4 regions of the Streptomyces sp. NPDC002701 genome follow, and region 3 is predicted to be linked to each of the others. Evidence: riboswitches for the same ligand, from Rfam matches in the RefSeq annotation. Region 3 holds a riboswitch; each other region holds the start of a gene.
The links. Region 3 has a riboswitch for cyclic di-AMP ahead of ACFYXC_RS25440 (C40 family peptidase). Riboswitches for the same ligand answer to the same signal wherever they lie in the genome.

Region 1: linked by a shared signal. The riboswitch ahead of ACFYXC_RS33535 (LysM peptidoglycan-binding domain-containing protein) and the one ahead of ACFYXC_RS25440 (C40 family peptidase) in region 3 are both predicted to bind cyclic di-AMP.
Region 2: linked by a shared signal. The riboswitch ahead of ACFYXC_RS11570 (transglycosylase family protein) and the one ahead of ACFYXC_RS25440 (C40 family peptidase) in region 3 are both predicted to bind cyclic di-AMP.
Region 4: linked by a shared signal. The riboswitch ahead of ACFYXC_RS07035 (peptidoglycan DD-metalloendopeptidase family protein) and the one ahead of ACFYXC_RS25440 (C40 family peptidase) in region 3 are both predicted to bind cyclic di-AMP.

What each region holds. Positions count from the first base shown of each region.
Region 1 covers NZ_JBIAQL010000019.1:116,478-121,478, reverse strand. Annotated here, with positions in the region: gene ACFYXC_RS33540 (polyprenyl synthetase family protein) at 230-1,240, opposite strand; cyclic di-AMP (ydaO/yuaA leader) riboswitch at 2,129-2,294, shown strand; gene ACFYXC_RS33535 (LysM peptidoglycan-binding domain-containing protein) at 2,300-3,049, shown strand; partial or broken gene ACFYXC_RS33530 (HAD family hydrolase) at 3,295-4,095, opposite strand; gene fahA (fumarylacetoacetase) at 4,662-5,001, shown strand, end outside.
Region 2 covers NZ_JBIAQL010000003.1:704,932-709,932, forward strand. Annotated here, with positions in the region: gene ACFYXC_RS11560 (septum formation initiator family protein) at 1-240, opposite strand, end outside; gene eno (phosphopyruvate hydratase) at 331-1,611, opposite strand; gene ACFYXC_RS11570 (transglycosylase family protein) at 2,019-2,732, opposite strand; cyclic di-AMP (ydaO/yuaA leader) riboswitch at 2,737-2,911, opposite strand; gene ACFYXC_RS11575 (transglycosylase family protein) at 3,112-4,032, opposite strand; gene ACFYXC_RS11580 (cytochrome P450) at 4,232-5,001, opposite strand, start outside.
Region 3 covers NZ_JBIAQL010000010.1:152,614-157,614, reverse strand. Annotated here, with positions in the region: gene ACFYXC_RS25465 (8-amino-7-oxononanoate synthase) at 1-631, shown strand, start outside; gene ACFYXC_RS25460 (DUF397 domain-containing protein) at 612-836, opposite strand; gene ACFYXC_RS25455 (helix-turn-helix domain-containing protein) at 846-1,712, opposite strand; gene ACFYXC_RS25450 (ATP-binding protein) at 1,973-2,416, shown strand; gene ACFYXC_RS25445 (DUF6328 family protein) at 2,419-2,943, opposite strand; gene ACFYXC_RS25440 (C40 family peptidase) at 3,048-3,521, opposite strand; cyclic di-AMP (ydaO/yuaA leader) riboswitch at 3,525-3,721, opposite strand; gene ACFYXC_RS25435 (hypothetical protein) at 4,060-4,368, opposite strand; gene ACFYXC_RS25430 (ATP-dependent Clp protease proteolytic subunit) at 4,376-5,001, opposite strand, start outside.
Region 4 covers NZ_JBIAQL010000002.1:613,716-618,716, forward strand. Annotated here, with positions in the region: gene ACFYXC_RS07030 (alpha-galactosidase) at 149-2,266, shown strand; cyclic di-AMP (ydaO/yuaA leader) riboswitch at 2,567-2,723, shown strand; gene ACFYXC_RS07035 (peptidoglycan DD-metalloendopeptidase family protein) at 2,728-3,687, shown strand; gene ACFYXC_RS07040 (SGNH/GDSL hydrolase family protein) at 3,930-4,748, shown strand; gene ACFYXC_RS07045 (TetR/AcrR family transcriptional regulator) at 4,877-5,001, opposite strand, start outside.

The sequences.
Region 1 (5,001 bases), on a different contig from region 3:
CGACCAAATCGGCCGCCGGAAAGCGTCAGACCTCGGAGCCAACTCCGTGTACACCTGCGGTATGACACGGGTGGACGGCGCCTCCCCCGACCCGTAGGGGTCGGGTGGGGCGGACGCCGTCCGTGTATCTCGCCGAAGCCCGGTGAAACCTGTGTCCACCGGTTCACGAAGCCGTGGTCGGCCCCGTACGGGATCTTCCCGGCGTGCCGCCGGTCCGTCGCCGTTCGGGTCAGCCCGCCCGGTGCACCACCGCGTCGCACAGCTCCACCAGGGCCGCCTTCGCGTCGCACTCCGGAAGCGGCACCAGCAGGGCGCGGGCGTCCTCCGCGTACCGCACGGTGTCGCGGCGGGCCTGGTCCAGCGCGGGGTGGACGCGCAGCCTGGCCAGCGCCTCCGCGTGCCGGGCGTCGTCGGTCAGGTCCGAGGCGAGCAGTTCGGACAGGGCGATGTCCTCGGCGAGCCCGAGCCTCTCCACCCGCTCACGCAGCCGCAGCACGGGCATCGTCGGGATGCCCTCACGCAGGTCGGTGCCCGGCGTCTTGCCCGACTCGTGCGAGTCGCTCGCGATGTCCAGTACGTCGTCGGCGAGCTGGAAGGCGACGCCGAGCCGCTCTCCGTACTGCGTCAGCACGTCGACGACCGTCTCGTCGGCGCCCGACATCATCGCGCCGAACCGTCCGGCCACGGCGATCAGCGAGCCGGTCTTGCCGCCGAGCACGTCCATGTAGTGGTCGACCGGGTCCCTGCCGTCGCGCGGTCCGGCGGTCTCCAGGATCTGGCCGGTGACCAGTCTCTCGAAGGCTTCCGCCTGGATGCGTACGGCCTCGGGGCCCAGGTCGGCCAGGATGTGCGAGGCACGGGCGAAGAGGAAGTCACCGGTGAGGACCGCGACGGAGTTCCCCCACCGGCTGTTGGCACTGGGCACCCCACGGCGCACGTCCGCCTCGTCCATCACGTCGTCGTGGTACAGCGTGGCGAGGTGGGTCAGCTCGACCACGACCGCCGAGGGCACGACACCCGGCGCGTACGGGTCACCGAACTGGGCGGCGAGCATCACGAGCAGCGGGCGGAACCGCTTGCCGCCCGCCCGTACGAGGTGCTGTGCGGCCTCCGTGATGAACGGGACGTCGCTCTTGGTGGCCTCGAGCAGTCCCTCCTCGACAGCCGCCAGTCCGGCCTGGACATCGGCTTCGAGAGCCTGGTCCCGCACGCTCAGCCCGAACGGCCCGACGACGGTCACGAGGGTCTCCTGTCTGCTGACGCTCTCAACGGCGGTCTCTGGATGTTCTGGGTGTTTCAGGTGCTGTAGGTGCTGTGGATGCCGTAGGTGTTTGTCGATGTGTCGCTGCTGGCACTCAAGTCAGCGTATCCGGTCGTCTTTCGATCACGATGAGCGCCCGCCCGTCACCCGCCCTCGCCCTGCCGGACACGCTCCACCTGGTCCCTTTTGCCCCATCGGCCAGGCCGGTCGGTATCGGATCACGGAAGGTATGTTCTTGATCTGCCGATATACCTTATATGACCGATACATCTCGAAAGAGGCACGCTTTCAGGCAAGAGCGCCGATCACTCCACGCCCCCCGCGTTCCCCCCGAGGGCGGAACCAAAGCCCCACGCGCCCATGCCGTACCCCCGGCCCTGCCGCCTGATCCGCCGTCACGGTCACGGCCAGGCACTTCGTCCGGCATTCACGCGACCCGAATTCCCCAGCATCGAGGCCCCGTTCTGGACACTCCGGATTCCGGCCGGACGAATTCCATTGCGGGCCGGACGAGTTCACGCGCGCACCGAATGATCACGAAAGACCGGGCACATTCCCGGTCCACCACGGGGGAAGAAAGGCCACCCATTCCGATCGCCCCACTTGTCCGAATTGCCAAGTTGTTTCGCTGATTCGGCATCCGAATCAGTGAATTGGGTCACGTCCGCCCGAACTGATCATTTTGTCCGGGCCACCGACTTCCGTTCGCGAAAGGCAAGTTGAACTTCGCCCTCCGCATGGATCAAGAGATGTGTCCCAGCCGAGGCTGGTCGTAGCCGTCCGAGCGCGAATTCGGGGCTTGTTCGCGACATGTGCTCTCGCATACGTTCTCGTCACTCCGGACGGATCGCCTAATCCTGCCACCGCCCGGAACACCAGCCATCCATTCACTCGCGTACGGCAGGAGCGGGGAAACCAGGTAAGTCGCCGGACCGGATATCGGCACGGCTAGGGGTGTAGTCGCGTACCGCACGCGGCCGGGCATCTCCCGCCCGAACCCGACAGCTCACCTCGTAGGCGTCGGAGAGGAATTTCGTCATGCCCACACGAGGTAAGCACCGCCGTCCCCGAACGAACACCCTCACGCGTGGCATCGTCGCCGCGGGCACGGGCGGAGTCGCGCTCGCGCTCCCCCTCGTGGGGGCGACCGGAGCCCACGCCGCACAGCCGGCCCAGGCAGCGCAGACAGCGCAGGCGGCCCAGGCCGCTCCGAACGCGGTCCCGCAGGTCTCGCTGGTCACCTACGAGGTGGTCAAGGGCGACACGCTGTCGAAAATCGCCAAGGCGCACACCGCCAGCGACTGGAAGAAGCTCTACAAGGCCAACCGCGCGGTCATCGGCAGCGACCCGGCACTCATCCGCCCCGGCACCGAGCTGACCGTGGGCACGAAGAACGCCGGCTCCTCCGCGAAGACCGCCCAGGCGGCCAAGACATCCGCCGTCACCCCGGCCGCCGCGAAGACCTACACGAACGACCTCGACGGCTGGATCAGGGAGTCGCTGGACGTCATGGCCCAGCACGGCATCCCGGGCACCTACGACGGCATCCACCGCAACATCATCCGCGAGTCGTCGGGCAACCCGCAGGCCATGAACAACTGGGACTCCAACGCGGCCGCCGGTACGCCGTCCAAGGGGCTCCTCCAGGTCATCGACCCGACCTTCGCGGCCTACCACGTGAGCGGCACGTCGCTCGACCCCTTCGACCCGGTCGCCAACATCACGGCGGCGTGCAACTACGCCGCCGACAGGTACGGCTCGATCGACAACGTCTTCGGGGCCTACTGACCGACGGCGCCCGGAGCCGCGTTCCGGCCGGCCCCTTGTCCGGCGCCCTGTCCCGCCTGTCCGGCTTGGCGGCCGCCCCCGCGACCGGCTTGCCTGCCGACGAGGGCGCCGGTCGGCCGGGCGGCCCCGTCGCGCCGACCCGCCCGGTCGCTCGGGTCGGCCTGCTCGGCCTGCTCGGCGCGGTCGGCGCGGTCGGCGCGGTCGGCGCGGTCGGCGCGGTCGGCGCGGTCGGCGCGGTCGGCCGAGAACATCCGTTCCAACACCACCGCGATGCCGTCGTCCTCGTTCGAGAGGGTGATCTCGTCGGCGACGGACTTGAGCTCGGGGTGGGCGTTGGCCATCGCTACGCCGCGCGCGGCCCAGTCGAACATGGGGATGTCGTTGGGCATGTCCCCGAAGGCGATGGTCTGCGCCGGCGTCAGGCCCAGCCGCCTGGCGGCGAGCGCGAGCCCCGTCGCCTTCGTGATGCCGCATGGCTGAAGTTCGACGGTGCCGGGACCGGACATCGTGACGGTGGCGAGGGAACCGATCACTCCGCGGGCGGCGGTCGCCAACGCGTCGTCGGAGAGCAGGGGATGCCGCAGCAGCACCTTGCTGATGGGCCGCGTCCACAGGTCGTCGCGGCGTCGCACCCGTTCCGCCGGAAGCGTCGGGTGCGGCATCTCGTAGCCCGGCTCGATGAGGGTGAGGCCGTCGACCCCGTCCTGGTCGACGGCCGCGTACACCTCGCCGACCTCCGCCTCGATCTTGCCGAGAGCCACCTCGGCCAGCTCGCGTTCGAGGGTGACCGACCACACCATCCGGTCCGCGCCGGCGTCGTACAACTGCGCGCCCTGTCCGCACACCGCGAGCCCCTGGCTGCCCAGTTCGTCCAGCAGCGGACGTACGCGCGGGGCCGGGCGCCCCGTCACCACGAGGTGCCGGGCACCTGCCCCGACCGCCATCGCCAGCGCGGCGCGTGACCGGTCCGAGAGGGTGTCGTCGCCGCGCAGCAGCGTCCCGTCCAGGTCAGTGGCGATGAGTGAATATGCATTCGGTGGGGCCATGATCAGAGAATACGGATCGAATGCCCCAGCGACTCGACGGGAACCGGACGTCGTCCGGCACCTCGGCCGTCACAGAGGTCACCGTACGCCCCCTCAGGCCCCGGCAGTTGGGGCCGATCCCATGACATATCGGCCACCCCGCCGGCCCGGTCCGCACCCCCTCGCGCCCCCCTCGGCGACCGTCCCCTCGCCTCAGCCGTGCCGTCCCGCCAGGTGCCGGGCCGGCCGCGGCGCCGGTTGCGGCCATGGGGGCGCGCCGAAGGCGACAGAGCCCTTTCCGCGCGCCACTCCGCGCACCTGTGCGCCGGACTCCACGGCGAGCGCCGCCGTCTTCCGGGCGGACCAGGACGGGCCGTACGGTGCCCGCGGTGCCCCCTGGTGTCCCACGCCCGCCCGAGGGGGCCGGGTCGGGGCCCACCCCGCCCCTCCCCTGGACGGAGGCCAAGCCGGGACCAACCACTCCGACCTGCCCTTGTCCGGACGTCACGAACTCCGGAGACACTGCCCACGAACGGCGCCTCCCCGTAACGTGTGCTGCACCCACACGGAAAGCGAGGCAGCACCCCATGCCCCCCTTCGATGTCCCCGAGGGCGATCCCTTCGGCCCGCACAATCTTCCGTACGGCGTCTTCTCCCTGGGCGGCTCGCCGGACGGCTCTCCGGGCGGCTCCGCTCACCGGAGCGTGGGCGTCCGGCTGGGCGATCATGTCCTGGACGCGGGGGCCGCCGCGGTGGCACTCGGTTCCCCCTACGCCGCACTGCTCGCGCAGCCCTCGCTGAACCCCCTGCTCGCGGCCGGCCGCACGGCGTGGTCGGACGTACGGCGGGCACTCACCGCATGGGTGACGGTGCCCGCCCACCGCGAGACGGTCGCACCCCTGATGAACCCGCTCTCCGAGGTGACCC
Region 2 (5,001 bases), on a different contig from region 3:
CTCGCGTTCGCGCTGCAGTTCGGCGACCTCGGCGCGCTGAGAGACGTACTGCCTTATGGGATAGGCGAGCGCCACGACGAGCGAGCACAGGACGAGGGCGAGGAGCGCCGCCCGGCCGGTCAGGCGCGAGCGGCGCGCCTGGCGCTTGGTCTGGGAGCGGTAGACACGGGCGGCGGTCTGCTCACCGAGCGCCCGCAGCCTGGTCGCGGTGGAGAACCGGTCACGGTCCTTCACAGCCATCTGTCCCGCCTCCCCGATACGTGCGTACGTCCCCGCACACGGTACGGGACCGGGTACGGGGACGTACGTACGACGCTTCCTGCAAGAGGGTCAGCCCTTGAAGCGGGGGAACGCCGAGCGGCCCGCGTACACCGCCGCGTCGTCGAGGATCTCCTCGATGCGCAGCAGCTGGTTGTACTTGGCGACGCGGTCAGAGCGGGCCGGGGCGCCGGTCTTGATCTGGCCGCAGTTCACCGCGACCGCGAGGTCGGCGATGGTGACGTCCTCGGTCTCGCCGGAGCGGTGGGACATCATGCACTTGAAGCCGCTGCGCTGGGCCATCTCGACGGCGTCCAGGGTCTCGGTCAGCGAGCCGATCTGGTTGACCTTGACGAGCAGGGCGTTGGCGGAGCCCTCCTCGATGCCGCGGGCGAGGCGCTCGGGGTTGGTGACGAAGAGGTCGTCGCCGACGATCTGCACCTTGTCGCCCAGCTTCTCGGTGATGACGTTCCAGCCGGCCCAGTCGTCCTCGTACAGCGGGTCCTCGATGGAGACCAGCGGGTACGCGGAGACGAGCTCCTCGTAGTACTCGGTCATCTCGGCGGCCGAGCGGGACTTGCCCTCGAACTCGTACGAGCCGTCCTTGTAGAACTCGGACGCGGCGACGTCCAGCGCGAGGGCGACCTGCTCGCCGGGGGTGTAGCCGGCTTCCTTGATGGCCTCGATGATGAGGTCGAGGGCCTCGCGGTTGGAGCCGAGGTTCGGGGCGAAGCCACCCTCGTCGCCGAGTCCGGTGGACAGGCCGCGCTTCTTCAGGACCTTCTTGAGGGTGTGGTAGACCTCGGCGCCCCAGCGCACGGCCTCGGAGAAGGACTCCGCGCCGATCGGGGCGATCATGAACTCCTGGATGTCGACGTTCGAGTCGGCGTGCGACCCGCCGTTCAGGATGTTCATCATCGGGACCGGCAGCAGGTGCGCGTTCGGGCCGCCCAGGTAGCGGAAGAGCGGCAGGTCGCTGGCCTCGGAGGCGGCGTGGGCGACGGCGAGGGAGACACCGAGGATCGCGTTGGCGCCGAGCGAGCCCTTGTTGTCGGTGGCGTCCAGGTCGATCATCGCCTGGTCGATGAGGCGCTGCTCGGTGGCGTCGTAACCGACGAGCTCCGGGCCGAGCTGCTCGATGACGGCGAGGACGGCCTTCTCGACACCCTTGCCGAGGTAGCGGTTGGGGTCCCCGTCGCGGAGCTCGACGGCTTCGAAGGCACCGGTGGAGGCGCCGGACGGAACGGCGGCACGACCCGTGCTGCCGTCGTCGAGGCCGACCTCGACCTCGACCGTGGGGTTGCCTCGGGAGTCCAGGATTTCCCGGGCTACGACGACGTCGATGGACGGCACGAGCATCTCCTTCTGGGATGTGACGCAAGCTGTGCCGGGCCGGAGGCCCGGTTGGGTGCAGGCCGTGGTGGCCCCGCGGGATGAGCCTAACCGGCTGCCGGGCGTCACCGGGCCCCCGGCCGCCTCGTGGACGGAACCGAGAGGAAATTGTTTCCGAACGGAACAAAGACGGGGACAGAAAAAGCCCCGCCCCGGTGCGTACGGGGGAACACGCACCGGAGCGGGGAGCCCGTGGGGGACGGGGGTGGCCCTCACGCGGCCTCCACCATGGAGGACACGGATGTGAGAGCGCTGTGGTTCAGTCGCGACGCGGCTGTGGACGCGATCGCCGGCCGGGCCGGGGCCGAGCGGCCAGAACCCCGACCCGGGACGACGTCCGGCCCGCCGAGGGGGCGCGACCGCCGGGGTCAGCTGAGGTGCAGCTGCTGGCCCGGGAAGATGAAGTCGGCGTCGTCGACGATGTCGTCGTTCAGCTTGTAGAGCTTCGCCCAGCCGCCCTTGACGTTCTTCTTGTCGGCGATCTCGCTGAGGGTGTCACCCTTGACGACCTTGTACTCGCCGTCACCCTTCTTGACCTTCTTGCCGGTCGGGGTCTCGACGGTCTTCTTCGCGGCCGGCCGCTCCTGCGAACGCGAGGCACGCTCCTCGGCGGGCTGCGTGTTCTGCCGCTGCTGCGGCTGCGAGGTGCTCTGGCCGGAGCCGTTCGAGTTCGACGAGCCGGAGTCCGAGGGAGCGGTGTTGCCGGTCGAGGCGCCGGACAGGCCCACGCCACAGCTCGGCCAGGCACCCTTGCCCTGGCTCGCCAGCACCTTCTCGGCGACGGCGATCTGCTGGGACTTGGACGCCTGGTCGGCGGTGGAGGCGTACGCGTTGCCGCCGTACGCGGCCCAGGTGGAGGCCGAGAACTGCAGGCCGCCGTAGTAGCCGTTGCCGGTGTTGATCGACCAGTTGCCGCCGGACTCGCACTGGGCGACGGTGTCCCATTCGGAGGCGGTCGCGGCGGACGCGTTGCCGGCCGCCATCAGCGGGGCGGCGATGGCGGCACCGGTGACGCCGGCCAGTGTGGCGATGCGGGTGGCCTTGGACGGACGGCGGTGCTTGCCCTTGTTCGAAAGCAGCATGAAGCGATCCCCTCACCGACGCCTGCGAGGTGAGCTGTCGGGTTCGGGCCGAGTGAGTTGCCCGGCCGCGCGACACTGCTGTCACGCGGCTTAACCCCAAGCCGTGCCCGGTCTCGTCCCGACGACCGGGTCCGGCACTTACCTGGGTCCCCCGCTCCTGCCTACGGCGCTTTACGCGACGACTGTTCCCGTACGGCCGTTGGCAGGATTCGGCGTGCGACCGTCGGGGCCCACCAATGGCGAGCGGTCACGACCGTAGACATGCGGTCCGCCGAATTTCAAAGACGATCAGGGTGGTTGAGATCCATCTCTCACTTCACCAAATCGGACATTCACCGCGAACTACCGCTGGTTTTGGCCCGATTCGGCGCCTTGGTCACTACTTGCTCGCGGCCGCCGTGTCGTCGACGACGATGCTCTGACCGGGGATGATGAGGTTCGGGTCGGCGCCGATGGTGTCCTTGTTCGCGGCGTACAGCTCGCTCCATCCGCCCTTGACGTCCTGGGAGTCGGCGATGGCCGAGAGACTGTCCCCGTTGCGGACCACGTACGAGCCCTCGGGGGCGAGGACGCGCGAGTCGCTGTCCCCGCGCGAGGCGTGCCGGCCGGCGTAGTCGTCCGCGCGGGGAGCGGTGTCGGCCGCCTCGGCGCTGCCACCGCGGTGGCGGCCGGAGCCCTCGGTGTCCACCTCGGTCGAAGCGTCGTCGTTCTGGGCGGACTTGTCCGAGTCGTCGGTCTTCTTCGTACCGCCCGTGGAGCCGCTGTCCGTTCTCTGCGCGCCCGAGCCGGAGTCGCCCACGGAGGCCGGACCGCTGTCCAGGGACGCGTCGGACTTCGTGCCGCCGCTCTCCTCCGTACCGTCCGTGTCGGACGGCGCGTCGGCGGAGTCCTTGGCGAGGCCGGTGTCGACGTTCGCGGAGTCGGAGTCCTCGGTCAGGCCGGCGAGCAGGCCGCAGGTCGCCCAGGCGGTCGTCCCCTGGTCCGCGAGGACCTTCTCGGCGACGGCTATCTGCTGCGAGCGGCTGGCCTGGTCGGCGCTCGGCGCGTAGTCGAGGCCGCCGTACCCCTCCCACGTCTCCTGGGTCATCTGGAGCCCGCCGTAGAGGCCGTTGCCGGTGTCGGCGCTCCACGAGCTGCCGCTCTCGCACTCGGCGACCGCGTCCCAGGTCGTGCCGCTGGCGGCGCTCGCGCCGGTCGCGCCGAGCAGGGGGATCGCGATGGCCGATCCGGTCACGCCCGCGGCGACGAGGAGCGCCGGAGCCTGGCGGGGGCGACGATGACGGCCGTTCCCGGAGAGCATGCGATTGCCTTTCGCGTGACAGCAAGGAATACGCACAGGACACAGCGATGAGCTGCGCTCGTGACTGCTGCGACCGGCGAGACCTGCCGCATTGATGGGTGAACGTATAGGCACTCGAACTCTTGTCACAAGTCGATGCAGCGTAGATAACGTGAAGATCACAAAGTTGACGGAGACTCACCTTCAGGTGCCCCGACTGCTACCGCCTGCCAGACTTCGCGACCGGGGTGAACTCCACCGGAAGCGTGCGCAATCCCCGCATGATGAGCCCTCCCCGCCACCTCAAATCGGCGGAATCCGCCGCGAGTCGCAGGTCGGGCAGGCGGGTCAGCAGCGTGGTCAGCGCGGTCCGGCCCTCCAGCCGGGCGAGGGGCGCGCCGAGGCAGTAGTGGATGCCGTGGCCGTAACCGAGGTGCGGGTTGTCACGCCGGGAGAGGTCGAGGGTGTCGGGGTCCCCGAACCGGTCGGGGTCACGGTCGGCCGCCGCGAGCACGACGAGTACGGGATCTCCGGGGGCGATGTCCTGCCCGCCGACGCTGAGGTGTTCGGTCGCGAACCGCCAGGTGGCCAGCTCCACGGGCCCGTCGTAGCGGAGCAGTTCCTCCAGGCCGGTCTCCAGCAGGTCCGGCCGGCCGGCCGCGAGGGAGTCCTGCAGCCGCTGCCGCTGCCCCGGGTGGGTGAGCAGGGCGTAGGTGCCGTTCCCGATCAGGTTCACCGTGGTCTCGAAACCGGCGAACAGCAGGATGAAGGCCATCGCCGCGGCCTCGTTCTCGGTGAGGTGTTCGCCGTGGTCGGAGGACCGGATGAGACCGGAGATGAGGTCCTCGCCCGGGGCGGGCACATCCGTGAGCTCTTCGCGTTTGCGATGGATGAGCTCGGCGAGGTAGCCGCGCATCTTCTTGACCGACCGGGCGACACCGCCCCTCGGCCCGCCCCCGTGCCGGATCATCATCCCGGCCCAGTCGCGGA
Region 3 (5,001 bases):
CTTCTCGGTGGACGGCGACGCGGCCCCGCTCGCGGAACTGGCCGCCGTGTGCCGGGAGTCCGGCGCCGCCCTCGTCCTGGACGACGCGCACGGTCTGGGCGTCCTCGGCGACGGCGGACGGGGCGCCGCGTGGGCGGCGGGGCTCGCGGGCGCGCCCGACGTCGTCACCACCGTCACCCTGTCGAAATCGCTCGGCAGCCAGGGCGGCGCCGTCCTCGGACCGGCCCACGTCATCGACCACCTCGTCAACGCGGCCCGCACCTTCATCTTCGACACCGGTCTGGCCCCCGCGGCGGCGGGCGCGGCCCTCGCGGCCCTGCGTCTGCTGCGGCGGGAACCGGAACGGGCCGCACGCGCGCGTGCGGTGGCGACGGCTCTGCACGAGCGGCTGACGGCCGCAGGGCTCGAAGCCGTACGGCCGGACGCCGCGGTCGTCTCCGTACGCGCCCCCTCCCCGGAGCGGGCGCTGCGCTGGGCCGCCGACTGCCGTACGGCGGGTCTGGCCGTCGGCTGTTTCCGTCCCCCCTCGGTGCCGGACGGCGTCTCACGGCTGCGGCTCACCGCCCGCGCGGATCTCACCGACGGGCAGGTCGAGCGGGCCGTGGCCGTGATCATCGCAGCGCGTCGATGAACCCCTCCCAGGCCGCTGGGGCGAACAGCAGGGCGGGCCCCGACGTGTTCTTGGAGTCGCGTACCGCGAGCAGGCCGGCCCAGGGGCCGGAGACCGGCCTGGCCGTCTCCACGCAGTTGTTCATTCCCGTGCTGCGGCTGCTGCGCTGCCACCGCACACCGTGCAGACGCGTGCTGGAAGGTACGTACCGAGGCATGGCGGGCATGGTGCCTCCTTATGCGCCGTCCGTCAGACCGGCGATGAAATCCAACGTGTCCTTGGGCGAAAGGGCGTGGACCTGAAGGGAGTCGAAAGCCTCGCTGTAGGCGTGGAGGTCTTCTTTCCGTTCGAGATAGAGGCTACTCGTCAAGTGGTCGAGAACAACCACATCCAGATCAGATCTGTTCGTAAACGAAAAAATTACAAAGGGCCCGGTGACTCCGACGTGCGCCCCCACTCCGAACGGCAGCACCTGAATCCGCACGTGAGGGAGGTGCGCGGCCTCCTTCAGCCGCTCCAACTGCCGTGCCATGACGTCCGGTCCGCCCACTGTCCGTCGTAGCACCGCCTCATCCAGGACGACACTCAGTCGTAGCGGGGTGTTCGAACGCAGCACGTCCTGCCGGGCGAGCCGCACCTTCACCAGGACGTCCACCAAGGCGTCGTCGCCGCCGGGCGCCCGGCCCACGGCGGCCCGCGTCACCTCGCGCGCGTACTCCGGCGTCTGCAGGAGGCCCGGCACCACGGAGTTCTCCAGCGTGCGCATGACGTCGGCCTGCGACTCCAGACTGATGAAATCGCTGTACGTCGACGGCAGAAGCCCACGGTAGGCGTGCCACCAGTGCTGCCGGCCGTCCTCGTCGGAGCCCGCCAGCATGACGAGCAACTCGTGCAGTTCCGGGTCCCGGACGTCGTACGCGTCCAGCAGCAGCCGTACGTCCGCGGGCTTGACCCCGCTGCGGCCGGTCTCGATCCGGCTCACCTTCGACTGGTGCCAGCCGACGAGGCGGGCCGCCTGACCGCTCGTGAGGCCCGCGCGGGCGCGCAGGGCTCGCAGTTCGGCGCCGAGCTTCCGCCGGCGCACCGCGGGGCCGTACTGCATGGCCGTCTCCTTCCGACCGTCGCGCCGACGCTGTGGCGCCCGGCGTCACGCCGACCGTAGAGGACAAACAGGCCGCTGACGCAAATAGGGCCGAGCGTCGCAGAGTTCACCGCTTCGAGCGACAGATATATGCATATCTCGGTGGATCGGCACCGTGAACCCCGAGGTAGTGGCACGCTGGCGCATGCACCAGTCCGGGACCGTACCCGAAGTCATGCACTCCGGTCGGCCTCCGGTCCCGTGGGAAAGGACGACGTCGCATGGCAGACCACCAGGAAGCCTCCGTCACCCTGCCGAGCGATCCCGCCTCGGTCTCCGCCGCCCGTACGTACGTCACCGACGTCCTGGCCGAATGGGGACTTCCCGCCGACTCGGAGGCCGCCGACACGGTCCGTCTCATGGTCTCCGAACTCGCCACGAACGCCGTACAGCACACCTTCGGGCTCTCGCCGACCTTCACGGTGGACATGGAACTCGACCGTGACGAACACCTGCGCATCGGGGTGACCGACAGCCACCCCCGGTTCCCGAAACGGCTGCCCGCGGCCGTCCAGCAGGACAACGGCCGTGGCATGGTGATCATCCGCTGGCTGACCGCGGAGTGGGGCGGCAAGCTCACCGTGCGGCCCACCCGGGAGGGCGGGAAGACCGTGTCGATCATGCTGCCGTGGACGGCGCCGGTGGAGCCGGTCAGGGCCGACTGAGATCACCCGCCGTGGGGGTCGTCCTTGCCGGAATCGTCCTTCGGGCTCTTGTCGGCCGCTCGTTTCAGCAGGTAGGGCATGACCTCCCACAGGGCCGTGCACACGACCAGGGTGGTCGCCCCGGCCACGATCCCCTCGGTCCGGTCCACCGCGACGTCCACGACGAGCAGCATGGACCCGGACAGGGCGAGCGCCAGCACGGCCAGACCGGCCTGTGCGAGCCGGGACGAGGCATTCACCACCTGGGGCTTGGCGCCCTGCTGGAAGAGCCGTCGGTGCAGCGCCGCGGGCGCCGTGAAGAGCGCGGCCGCCAGGACCGAGAGCAGCAGTGTGACCACGTACGTGGTGCGCTGGAACGTGTCGAGGGACGGGAACCGGGGGGTGAAGGCGAGGGTCAGCAGGAAGGCGAAGAGGATCTGGACGCCTGTCTGGGTGACCCGCAGCTCCTGGAGGAGCTCGTTGAAGTTCCGGTCGGCGCGCTCGAGGCGGGTCTCGTTGCGCTCCTCGTGGTGGTGCCGTTCGGCCATGGGTGAACGAGTAACCAGTCCGCCGCCGACGACACGCCGACAACATGCCCGGGCACCTCACGAGGCGGCCCACGGGAATCCCGATGGGCCGCCTCGTGGGCGGATCACCTGACCCGGCCGTACCAGACGCTCTTCGTCCAGATCTTCTGGAGCTTCACCACGTCCCCGGACTTCGGGGAGTGCCAGATCCGTCCCTTCCCGGCGTAGATGCCGACGTGGTAGACGTTCCGGCCCGAGTGGAAGAAGACCAGGTCCCCCTGCCTGCGCTTGGAAGCGGAGATGTGGTTCGTCTTGTTGTACTGGGCCGCGGCCGTACGGGGCAGGCTCTTGCCCGCCTTCTTGAACGAGTACAGCGTGAGGCCGGAGCAGTCGAAGCGCTTGGGCCCCGCGGCGCCGTACTTGTACGGGGAGCCCTTCTTGGAGGCCGCCACCTTGAGAGCCTTCGTCGCGTGCGTGGCCGCTTCCGCGTCGGACGCGAAGCCCGGGGCCACTATGCCGCCGCCGACGGCGGCGATCGTGAGAGCCGATGCGGTACCGGCCCTGCTGAACAGCGACGGGACACGATTGAGCGCAGTCATGCGCAACCCTTCGTCAGCCGCCTGTGAAGGATGACCTGTCGGATTCGGGCTGGCGAAGTTGCCCGGCCGCTGTTGCGGCTTCACCCCAAGGACCACTCGGATCTCTCCGGCGGCCCGTCGTGCCTGGGTCCTCCACTCCTGCCGATCCACTTCTGTCGACCGGTCATCCGGGCAGCGGCAGGACTCGGCGTCCGCCCGGACCGCCCCGCCGCTTGTGGCGGGGGCTTGTCGTCGGAAGGGATCTTGACGCACTGATGTCCCAAAAGCCGAGCGGAATCGGCGATTTGTGGGCTTACTCACCACTCACCCGTTCGGGTGGACAGCCCTTTCTACGGGTGGGTGTCGAGGACTTGGAGGACCCCCGCACCAGCATCGGAATGTCCGATTCCGCCCCAGGAGTAGGCACGTTGCGCAACTCCCGGGGGCCGGAAAAGGCAGCCGCGGCTACGCCGTCCGGGGGTACGCCGTCTGGTTCGTTTGAGATCCGGCCCGGACACCTCGTCACCCGCCCGCGTGACGCCGGGCCGAGGGGGAGGCGTCAGGTGTCGGAGCCGGGCGGCAGGGCGACCCGGCCCGCCCGGCGCTCACCGTCCAGGACGCGCAGCGCCCGGGCCAGGGTCGGCGCGTGCACCTCGTGTTCACCCCTCTGGTGCATCAGGGTCAGCGCGTCGCGCAGAGCGGTGGCGCTGGCCACCAGCGCCTGGGCCGCACGCAGCCCGCGGTAGGTGTCGCCCGAGTGTGCCGGGTTGATCCGGCCGAGCAGGTCGACCACCTCCAGATAGCGGTCGATCAGCTCGGCCTCGGCCCGCGTCAGTGCCGGCAGCGGGGGCAACTCGGGTGGCAGCATCGGCGGTTCACCTCGCGCCGTGGGCGCCGTGGATCGCCCTGCGGCTCGGGACGATCCGGTCGATGAGCCCGTGCTCCAGTGCCTGTCCGGCGTCCAGGATCCTGTCCCGCTCGATGTCCGCCGCGATCCGCTCCCGGCTCCGCCCCGTGTGCCGGGCGAGCATCTCCTCCATCCGTGCACGGGTACGGGTCAGTTCGTCGGCCTGGATCGCCAGGTCGGACGTCTGTCCCTGGACGGGTCCGGAGAACGCCGGCTGACGGATCAGCACGCGCGCGCCCGGCAGCGCGTACCGCTTGCCCGGCGTGCCGGCCGCCAGCAGGACGGCCGCGGCCGAGGCCGCCTGCCCCAGGCAGACGGTCTCCACCTCGCAGCTGACGAACCGCATCGTGTCGTAGACGGCCGCCATCGCGCTGAAGGAGCCGCCGGGGGAGTTGATGTAGAGCGAGATGTCCCGGTCGGGCGCCTGGTACTCGAGGTGCATGAACTGAGCCATCACGTCGTTCGCCGAGACGTCGTCGATCGGCGTCCCGAGAAACACGATCCGCTCTTCGAGGAGCTTCGAGTACGGGTCCGTGGTCCGCGCTCCCGAACTGGTGCGTTCGGTGAACTCGGGCAGGACGTGGCGGGCGGACG
Region 4 (5,001 bases), on a different contig from region 3:
GCCGACGCGGCTCGTCGACGAGGTGCGTGTCCGACGATACGACATCGGTTCGTAGGCCAATGAGTTGTCCACAGGCGTTGCCCGAAGGGCGGGTCGGCCCTGATGATGTTGGGGCTTGAGCGTGCCTGTTCGAATATGTGAGGGCTTGATGGTAGAGATCGGCGCAGACGGTCGTACGTGGCTTCTGTCGGGACCCACGAGCAGCTACGGCCTGCGGCTCGATGGCGAGGACGAGCTGCTGCATCTGCACTGGGGCCCGCGGATCGCCCTTGCCGACGCCGAGGCGCTCGCGGCGGGTCCCGGCCCGGAGTACTGGCCGTTCGAGGCGACCCTCGACGGTCACGAGGAGTACCCGGTCGAGGGCGGCCCCCGCTTCGTGCGGCCCGCCCTGTCCGTGCGGACGCCCGACCGGCGCGGCACCGAGTGGCGCTTCGAGGGGTACGAGACCGACGGAGCCGACGCAAGGGGCGGAGCCGGCGGAACCGGTGGGGGCGAGCTGCGGCTGCGGTTCTCCGACTCGGGGCTCAACATCACGCTGCACTACCGGATGCGGGCCGGGTCCGACGTGGTGGAGCGATGGGTGACCCTCGCCAACGAAGGACCCGCCCTGGAGGTGCTGCGCGCCGACTCCGCTACCTGGACGCTGCCGCTCCGCGACGGGTGGCGGCTGTCCCAGCTGCACGGACGGTGGGCGGCCGAGTCCCGGCTGGTGCGATCGGAACTCACCTACGGCGAGAAGATCATCGGCAGCCGGCGCGGGCACACCGGCCATCAGCACCTGCCGTGGGTCGCCCTGGACGCGGACGGCACGGCGACCGAGGAGCTGGGCGAGGTCTACGGGTGTGCGCTCGCCTGGTCGGGGACCTGGCGCATCGCGGTGGCGCAACTGCCGGACGCGCGCGTGCAGATCACCGGCGGCGCCGGGTACGACGACTCGGGCCTGTTGCGACTGGAGCCGGGGGAGAGCTTCGTCACCCCGGTCTTCGCGGGGCTGTGGAGCGACGGCGGCTTCGGCGGGGCGAGCCGCGCCTGGCACGCGTACCAGCGCGCGTACGTGATCCCGGACGCGGACCGATACCGGCCCGTGCTCTACAACTCCTGGGAGGCCACGGAGTTCGACATCTCCGAGGAGCAACAGCGCGCCCTCGCCCGCCGGGCCGCCGACATGGGGGTCGAGCTGTTCGTGGTCGACGACGGCTGGTTCGGGGCGCGCACCAGCGACCGGGCCGGGCTCGGGGACTGGACGCCCAATCCGGACCGCTTCCCCGGCGGCCTCAAGCCGCTGGGCGACCACGTGCACGGGCTCGGGATGCGGTTCGGTGTCTGGGTCGAGCCCGAGATGGTCAACGCGGACAGCGACCTGTACCGCGCGCACCCGGACTGGGTGCAGTTCCAACCGGGACGGAAGAGGACGGAGCTACGCAATCAGCTCGTCCTGAACCTCGCCCGCGAGGACGTCCAGGAGTACCTGTGGGACCAGCTCGACACGCTGCTCTCCAGTGCCCCGATCGACTACGTGAAGTGGGACTTCAACCGCTGCTTCACCGACGCGGGCTGGCCGGGCGAGGCGTACCCGCAGAGGCTGTGGGTGGACCATGTGCACGCTCTGTACGCCCTGTTGGACCGGCTGCGGGCGGCCCATCCGGGAGTGGCCTTCGAATCCTGCTCGGGCGGCGGCGGCCGGATCGACCTCGGAATCATGTCCCGTACGGACCAGGTGTGGACATCCGACAACACGGACCCGCTCGACCGGCTCGCCATCCAGCACGGGTTCAGCCAGGTGCATCCCGCGCGGGTGATGGCCGCCTGGGTCACCGACAGCCCGAACACGCAGCTCAACGGACGCGTCAGCTCGCTGCGTCTGCGGTTCGTCAGCGCGATGACCGGCGTGCTGGGAGTCGGCGGCGACCTGACCCGGTGGAGCGACGGGGAACTGGCCGAGGCGCGGGGCTGGGTGGAGCTCTACAAGGAGATCCGGCCCGTCGTGCAGGGTGGTGACCTGTACCGGCTGCGGGCGCCCGAGGGCGGCCTGAGCGCCGTGCAGTACGTCCGTGGCGCGGAGGTCGTCGTCCTGGCCTGGCTCCAGGCGCAGCACTACGGTGAACCGCTTCCGCCGCTCAGGCTGCGCGGCCTCGACGCGAGGGCGTCGTACGAATGCCTCGAAACGGGCGAAGTGCACCGGGGTGCGGTGCTGTTGCACCACGGGGTGCGGACGGGGCTGCGTGGGGACCTGGATGCGGCAGTTATCCGACTGCGTCGCATGTGACTGTTGTGTCCGTAATGGAGCTTTCGTTCCAACTCGCCCTCGGGTGAGGGCTCCTGGGGCGGCCGTGGTGAGCAGTGTCATAGTCGTGACGTTCCGCTGTCGCCATGCTCGCGTAAGTCCGCTTTGTTTCCTGGGGCGCAGCGGACGCGGCGGTCCCCCGGTTCACACACGGTGACGGGTAGGCACACCTGGGATCAAGAAAACGGAGCACACAGGAAACCCCAGAGGTTGTTCCCGCCTCTCCATGTCGCTTACGTTCACCTCCAATCCGGACGGACGCCCAATCCTGCCGCCGCCCGGAATCCGCACTCACCCGTACGAGGCAGGAGCGGGGGACCCACAGGTACGACGCCTGTTCCGGTCTCCGGAACGGCTAGGGGTTAAGCCGCGCGCAAGCACGGCCGGGCATCTCCAGCTCGCACCCGACAGCTCACCTCGCAGGCGCCGGAGAGGAATTCGTCATGCCCGCGAAGGGTAAGCACCGCCGTCCCAAGGCCCAGCGTCTCACTCGCTCCATAGCCGCCGCCGGAACCGGGGGCGCCGCACTGGCCCTGCCGCTCCTCGGCGCGGCCGGAGCGCACGCGGCGACTCCGCAGTCCGCCGCCGACTCCGTCCCGAGTACCTCGAATGCCGCGGGCAAAGCCCCGGAATCCGCTCCGGCCGCCGAGAAGAAGGCCGAAGCGCGAAAGGGCGAGGCCAAGAAGGTCACGACCAGGACGTACGCCGTGCGGTCGGGCGACTCCCTGTCGAAGATCGCCGACACGCAGGACGTCACCGGCGGCTGGAAGAAGCTGTACGCGGACAACCGCACCTCGATCGGCGGTGACCCGTCGCTCATCCACCCGGGTCTGAAGCTCGCGCTCGGCGGCAAGGCCGCCGCCACCCCGAGCACCGGCTCCAGCACCTCCGGGTCCGGCCAGTCCGCCGACAGGAAGACGGACACGGACAAGAAGGCGGCCCCGAGCAAGAAGACGACGACCACGGCGTCCAGGACGGCGGCCACCGCGACCGCCACCGGCTTCTCGCTGCCGGTCGCGAGCCCCACGGTCGGCACCCCGTACAAGATGTCCGGCAGCATGTGGTCCAGCGGCTACCACACCGGCGTCGACTTCGTGGTTCCCACCGGCACCTCCCTGAAGGCCGTCGGCGCCGGCACGGTCGTCTCCGCCGGCTGGGGCGGCGCGTACGGCAACCAGGTCGTCATCCGGCTCGCCGACGGCCACTACGCCCAGTACGCCCACCTGTCCTCCCTCTCCGTCTCGGCCGGTCAGACCGTGACCGGGGGCCAGCAGGTCGGCCTCTCCGGCGCGACGGGCAATGTCACGGGTCCGCACCTGCACTTCGAGATCCGCACCGGCGCGGGCTACGGCTCGGACGTGGACCCGCTGGCCTACCTGCGCGCCAAGGGCGTCTCCCTCTGAGACCGGGCCCGCAGTCGCGGGCCGTACCGCCCGGCTCGTCCGTTCCGAAGGCCGGACCCCCTGATCCCCGGGGTCCGGCCTTCGGCATGCCGTGACGCCGGTGTCCGGGAGCCGCGGCACGATTCGTGTAGGCGCCCGTTATTCCGGGGTTGACCAACACTTGACGCGTGGCTTTTCTCACCGGTCGTCAACCCCTTCCTACGGTCGCGTAGCTCACACCGGAAGGTGAATCATGGGCCGACGTGGCAGACGATTCGAAGAACGACAACAGATCACCGATCGGGTCGTACGTGGCGGTGGGGGACAGCTTCACCGAGGGCGTCGGCGACCCCGGCCCGGACGGGGCGTACGTCGGATGGGCGGACAGGTTCGCGGTGCTGCTCGCGGACCGGCGGCCCGAGGGCGACTTCAGGTACACCAATCTCGCGGTCCGCGGGAAGCTGCTCGACCAGATCGTCGCGCACCAGCTGCGGCGCGCCAGGGAACTGGCTCCGGACCTGGTCTCCTTCTGCGCGGGCGGCAACGACATCATCCGGCCGGGCACCGACCCCGACGAGGTCGCCGAACGCTATGAACGCGCCGTCGCGGACCTCACGTCGGCCGTCGGCACGGTCCTCGTGACCACCGGCTTCGACACCCGTGGCGTACCCGTGCTCCGGCACATGCGCGGCAAGATCGCCACGTACAACCTGCATCTGCGGGCCATCGCCGACCGGTACGGCTGTCCGGTGCTCGACCTGTGGTCCCTCAGGACCATCCAGGACCGGCGGGCCTGGGACGGCGACCGGCTCCACCTGTCGCCCGAGGGGCACACCCGGGTCGCCCTGCGCGCCGGGCAGGTCCTCGGCCTGGAGGTGCCCGCGGACCCGGACCAGCCCTGGCCCCCGCTGCCGCCGCGCGGCACGTCGGAGGTGCGGCGGGACAACATCCAGTGGGCGCGCGAGTACCTCGTGCCGTGGATCGGCCGGCGGCTGCGCGGGGAGTCCTCGGGCGACCGGGTGGTGGCGAAGGGAAGCCTCTCGCCGGGCGACATCAAGACGTGGATCGAAGCGGTGGCCTGAACACCGCGGGAGGCCGGAGATCCGAGGGGTGGCCGGTGTCGCTCGACCGGTGTGCCGGGCGACAGCGGCCACCCCTCGCCGCCGCGACCGGCCCGAGCGCCACGCCGACGCGTCCCGGGTACGCCGTCTCAGGCGCCCGGCGCCCGCAGCGCCTCGTGCTCCAGTCCCAGCTCCCGGGCCAGCGCCTCGTCCACCCACCGCTGGGTACGGGCGCGGGACACCGCGCCCGGGTACGCCGTCATCTGCACGGCCA